Regions from separate parts of the Lysinibacillus sp. FSL K6-1151 genome, predicted to be linked through region 1. Evidence: riboswitches for the same ligand, from Rfam matches in the RefSeq annotation. Region 1 holds a riboswitch; the other holds the start of a gene.
What was found. Region 1 has a riboswitch for FMN ahead of MHI04_RS06075 (ECF transporter S component). Riboswitches for the same ligand answer to the same signal wherever they lie in the genome.
Positions count from the first base shown of each region.

Region 2: another riboswitch for FMN. It lies ahead of ribE (riboflavin synthase); the one in region 1 lies ahead of MHI04_RS06075 (ECF transporter S component).

Region 1 is NZ_CP152040.1:1,288,694-1,291,856, forward strand. It holds gene MHI04_RS06070 (RNA polymerase subunit sigma) at 1-818, shown strand, start outside; FMN riboswitch at 976-1,163, shown strand; gene MHI04_RS06075 (ECF transporter S component) at 1,383-1,970, shown strand; gene MHI04_RS06080 (sodium-dependent transporter) at 2,156-3,163, shown strand, end outside.
Region 2 is NZ_CP152040.1:1,597,865-1,601,027, forward strand. It holds gene MHI04_RS07555 (YibE/F family protein) at 1-499, opposite strand, end outside; FMN riboswitch at 863-988, shown strand; FMN riboswitch at 1,105-1,230, shown strand; gene ribE (riboflavin synthase) at 1,460-2,098, shown strand; partial or broken gene ribB (3,4-dihydroxy-2-butanone-4-phosphate synthase) at 2,123-2,713, shown strand; gene ribE (6,7-dimethyl-8-ribityllumazine synthase) at 2,768-3,163, shown strand, end outside.

The DNA of each region.
Region 1 (3,163 bases):
ATGAGGAAGATGTGAAAGATGCTGTCGTTTTCCGTATTGGCTTAGCAGGGCGAGATGCGGAAAGTGTACCAATGACGTATGTGATACCAAATGAGCGAGTAGCAACGGATTTTGGAACAGAAAAACCTTCTACTTTACAGATGTATGAAAAATACGCGCCTCAAATAGATGAGAAAGCTAAAGGATTTACTGATTACCATCCTTACAAAGGTGAGCTGAAGGAGAAGGACGATAAGCTTGTCCATGTGTTGCCAAAGGACAATAGCTATGATGTTGCTTCTGCTACTGTCAATGAGTACAAAGGAACTTTGGAGGATACATTCTCTGATTCTGAATATACAGAAGTTGAGATTCAAAATGAAGATGGAACACCTTATGAGTTTTCTCAAGAAGGTGAGCCAAGTCCACCTATGTCATTAACGAACGCCAAGCATTATAATTATTATATATATCAAGATGGTACAGGTGCAGAATATTTATCACCAGATTTCCGTCAAACATTTGCAAATGTCACAGAGGCGCTCACACTGATGAAAAATAAAAATGATGATGTCTATGTGTCGGTTGTTCCTGAAAACGTATCATATACGGTCACAGAGGAAGCAGAGGGCGTAGTCGTTACATTTGATCTCCCGCTTGATTTAACATCAATGGAACCGATTCGTGCCACACAACTGATTGAGGCCATGATGTTAACGGCTGCTAGCTTTGACCAACAATTACGCCTAAATAATGTTGTCCAAGAAAGCTGGGAGGGCTTTGATTTAAAAATGTTTTTACCAAAGCCTGTAGGGCCAAATAAGCAATATATGCCTTAGTCAAAGAAAATAACAATAAGAAATGGAGCATTCCTGTTCGGTGAGGATGCTCCATTTTTTTTTACAATGCATACAAGTCTAATAGGTTTTTTGAGCAGAACTATTTACTTTTTGTTGATAATTCTTTATAGTAAAACTGTAGTATAAAATAATAGTGATTCATCTTCGGGGCAGGGTGAAAATCCCGACCGGCGGTAATAGAGTGCTAAACCGTTAATGTTTATTCATTAACTCGAATGGTTTAGGCAAAACTCTTTAGCCCGCGACCTGTGCAAATTTATTTGCATGGCTGACTTGGTGAAATTCCAAGGCCGACAGTTACAGTCTGGATGGGAGAAGATGGAGGTACGATCGTCATTCATTGTTATGAAATGAACTATGACCGAGCGCTTTTTTTGTATGGCTTTTAAAATAGTGCTCAAAAAATAGTTTAGATTGACGCTTATTCGTCATGCCTTTCTCCCTTGTGCTTTTTAATGCATAAGGGTTTTTTCATGCTAACAATTGAAAGATCGTCACCTTTCTTCTTGCGAGATTGAATCAGCAAAGAGGAGAGAGTTTTCTATGAAGAAAAATGTTAAACTTCAATCGTTTATTACGATTGGTATGCTGAGCAGTATTTCGTTTTTATTAATGCTTTTTAATTTCCCAATACCGCCGTTCCCAGCATTTTTGGAAGTGGACTTTAGTGATATGCCTGCATTAATAGCGGCCATCACAATGGGACCTGTAGCTGGTATTTTAGTAGAATTATTTAAAAATGTGTTGGATTGGATTTTCTCGGGTACGCCAACAGGTGTGCCAGTAGGGCATATTGCCAACTTTACAACAGGCATTTTATTTATTTTGCCAGTTAGCTTTATTTTTAATCGTTTTAAAACGACTGCTGGTCTTGTTGGAGGTTTAGCGACAGGAACAGTCGTGATGGCAGTAGGAATGAGCGTTTTGAACTATGTTATATTTTTACCGATGTACACATATTTCCTTGGTATGGAACCTGTTGTAGGTGACTCCCTTTATAAAATGATCGTCGCTGGAATTTTACCATTTAATATTGTAAAAGGTATTTTATTAACAGCTATTATGGCGTTTTTATTTACTACAATGCGCAAATGGATCGACCGCCAGCGCTCTATGTATATAGCAAAATAATGGACCATAAACCTCGAGTAGTTAGCTCGAGGTTTTTTTGTGGGAAGAAGTGATGGGACGAATAAAATTAGAAAAAAGTAGTAGAAAATGCTCGTGCTCTAGTGCTTTATTATTATAATCTAGTCGAAGAACACATTTTCATGTAGAATAGAGGGGAGTTTAGAAAGTTTGAGGAGTTTGAAGAGATGAGTGAAAAAAAGGGACAGTGGTCTAGTAAATTAGGATTTATTTTAGCATCAGCGGGTGCTGCGATTGGACTAGGAGCAATTTGGAAGCTACCGTATGTAACGGGGCAAAGTGGTGGAGGTGCATTCTTCCTAATCTTTGTGTTATTTACGTTATTAATAGGGTTGCCAATGCTATTGTCCGAGTATGTTTTAGGGCGTGGTACACAATCGGAGGCGGTAACCGCGTATAAAAAGGTTGCTCCGACAAAACCAGGATGGGCTTGGATTGGCCGAATGGGTGTGCTAGGTTGTTTTTTATTATTAACATTTTATAGTGTTGTTGGAGGTTGGATTTTTATTTACAGCGGGCTAGGCGTCGCTGGTGCTGTGATAGATCCTGCGATTGATCCAGCTGCACTATTTGGAAAAATTATAGGTACACCTTGGATTACGCTAGTAGGTTTAGCTTTGTTTACATTAGCTAACGTACTCGTTATTTCATTAGGTGTACAAAATGGTATTGAAAAGGCGAATAAATGGATGATGCCGTTACTCTTTGTGATGTTCATTGTTCTGGTTGTGCGTGCTGTCACATTAGATGGCGCAATGGAGGGAGTGAAATTCTTCTTATGGCCTGATTTCTCAAATATTACTGGTAGGGCATTATTAGAAGCGTTAGGACAATCATTCTTTGGATTAGCTGTAGGATTTTCTTGTCTTGTTACATATAGTTCCTATCTAAAAAAAGATGTCAGCCTTCCAAATTCAGCAGGTTCTGTTGTGCTCTTAACCGTGCTTGTATCATTTTTAGCGGGTTTAGCAATCTTCCCTGTTGTGTTTGCCTTTGATTTAGAGCCAGCCGCGGGACCGGGCTTGTTGTTCATGGTGCTGCCGACAGCTTTTAGTCAAATGCCGTTTGGAGAATTATTTTTAGCGATGTTTTTATTGCTATTTTTATTTGCTACATTAACGTCATCATTTAGTTTATATGAGATTATCGTAGCGGCATTTATGGAACATAGTCAG
Region 2 (3,163 bases), 310 kb from region 1:
CGAATGATAAAATCAATGCATTAACAATTAAACTAATGATGGAAAACAAGCCTTGTCTTTTTCCTATAAGGAGTAAGACAAAAATAAAAATCCACGCAATCATGAGAAGGGTTTGATCTCGTTTTAAATCGAGAATGGTCCCAGTTAGCCCTGACTGTGATGCGTGATTATCTATGGAGACAAAGATTTCATTGCCCACTCGGTATTCTTGATCGAAAGCTCCAGAGGCGGAATAGTCATTCGTCAAATGGATGGATTGCCCTTTATGTGGTCCATTTTGTATCACGGCTGTAATATGCTGTGTAAATAAATAATCATCATTATCATACATATCTGTCATTGGTTCTGATTCTGCTACATCAGCTTTTATCACCTCAGCAATCGGTCGATCATAAAATGATTCATTATGATGAACGAACACAATCGAAAGCACGCAGCAGAGCATTAATAAGGCATAGAAAATACCTTGCTTCAATGGGATGTTTTTAAAAAATAGCAAGTAAATGACCTCCAAAGTGCTGGACTGAATTGTCACTTGTAAAGGAACGTTTTAGTGAAAGGGAAGTTCCATGCACAGTTTAAATGTTATCAGTTTAATGATTTCGTTTACATTTATCAAGTCATTGTTATATTAAGCTGAAGACTCCCTTGCTGACGAGTGATTAAACACCTGATAACACCATCAAAAAACGCCGCCTCCTGTGGCAATAATATTGCATGTTGCCTCAATGCCTCAGGCGGACGTCACAAACGCGAAAAACCTGGATGCATTGTTGATCTGCTATAATTCTTTTTGAAAAATTTTTAAAAAGAAGGATGGATAATAGAATAAAATAGTGTTATCGTAAGATTAGCTAAATAAAAAATCCTTCAGGGTAGGGTGAAATTCCCGATCGGCGGTGATGAAGTAATTCAAAGTCCGTGAGCGCAAGCTGATTTGGTGCAAATCCAAAACCGACAGTTATAGTCTGGATGGGAGAAGGGTAAAAATGCGAGCTTTTTAAATTGATTGTAATTTAGAAGGTTTATTTTCCTATGCATTTATTACACTACTTCCCACAAGCTTGTTGGGAAGTTTTTTTATTTAGTGCCAATCGAATAGAAGATGTTCTTCGGGGTAGGGTGAAATTCCCAATCGGCGGTGATGAAGTAATTCAAAGTCCGTGAGCGCAAGCTGATTTGGTGCAAATCCAAAACCGACAGTTATAGTCTGGATGGGAGAAGAACAAATGAGATGATAGTCTATGGAAAAAATAGTTTTCAATTAGGCTTATTTGTTGATGTCTTATACTCCCAAACCCCTTTGCTGAAAGGGGTTTTTGTTTTTTATCGATAGCTAGAGCTAGAGAAGGAGGAGACGGATAAAACTAGAGAAGTGACGGATAGACCTTCGAAACTGATGGATAAGACTTCAAAAGTGAAGGATAGAAGCCTAAATCAATGAAAAGTAGGTGATGGAATGTTTACAGGGCTTGTAGAGGATATTGGCATTTTAAAAGCCATGCAAAGCGATAGGGACAGTATGAAAATAACAGTTCAATCAGCCAAGATAGCAGAAGATGTCAAGCTTGGAGACAGTATCGCGGTTAATGGTGTTTGTTTAACGGTGACATATTTTACGGAACAGACGCTTACGATGGATGTGATGCCTGAAACAGTCAACGCAACCAATTTACAGCAGCTCGTGGTAGGGGATTCCGTGAATTTAGAGCGTGCCATGCCTGCTAATGGGCGATTTGGCGGTCATTTTGTTGCTGGGCATGTGGATGGGGTCGGTAAAATTTTGCGCAAACGTCCAGTAGCCAACGCAGTCTATATCGATATCGAATTGTCAGAGGAACTAACCAAATTTTGCATTCCAAAGGGTTCTATTACGATTGATGGCACAAGCTTAACCCTTTTCCATGTTGACACGAACAGTGTCACGATTTCACTAATTCCCCATACGTACAAAGAAACCGTATTAGGCATGAAGAAGGCTGGAGCGATTGTGAATATCGAAACAGATTTAGTTGGTAAATATATTTTACAGCACCTGAAAAAAGGGCAAGCAACACCAACCATTACGAGAGATTACTTAGCGCAACATGGTTTTTAACAACTGAACGAGGAGATGACAAAAGTGCTATATGCAATTGAAGAGGCCATTGAGGATTTAAAGCAAGGCAAAATGATTGTAGTGGTTGATGACGAGGATCGGGAAAATGAAGGAGATCTTCTGGCACTCGCTGAATTCATGACACCAGCAACTATAAACTTTATGGCAACCTATGGTAGAGGATTAATTTGTACACCGATTTCACAGCAGCTTGCACAACAGCTAGATTTACATCCGATGGTTCAGCACAATACGGATAATCACCAAACAGCGTTTACCGTAAGTATCGACCATGAGGATACAACGACAGGAATTAGTGCCTATGAACGAGCATTTACGATACAAAAAATGATTGAAAAGCAAGCAAAGCCGATTGAGTTTCGTCGACCTGGTCATGTTTTTCCGCTCATTGCGAAAGATAATGGTGTTTTAGAGCGAAGAGGGCATACGGAGGCGACTGTCGATTTGGCGAAGCTTTGTCATAGCGTGCCAGTGGGTGTTATTTGCGAGATCATGGGCGATGATGGTCATATGCTACGCTTTGAGGAATTGATAAAGTACGCAGCACAGCATGACTTGAAAATGATATCAATAGAGGCACTTGTAGCTTACCGCAGTCAATTGCTGACAACTGAAAATAAAATTTCTATTTAAAAAGGAGAAAGAACAATGGGTCAAACATTTGAAGCACAATTAATTGGAACGGGTTTAAAAATTGCAGTTGTGGTAGGTCGATTTAATGAATTCATCACAAGCAAATTATTGGACGGTGCAATGGACGGCTTAACACGACATGGTGTTGATGAAGCGTCTATTGATGTTGCTTGGGTTCCAGGAGCTTTTGAAGTTCCTTTTATTGCGAAACAACTAGCAGAAACAAAGAACTATGATGCCATTATTGGTTTAGGTACGGTTATTCGCGGCTCCACAACACACTATGATTATGTTTGTAATGAGTCAGCAAAAGGTATTGCCAATGTATCGTTATCAACCAATGTACCTGTTATTTTCGGTATTGTGACGACGGAAAATATTGAGCAGGCGATTGAACGTGCTGGTACAAAA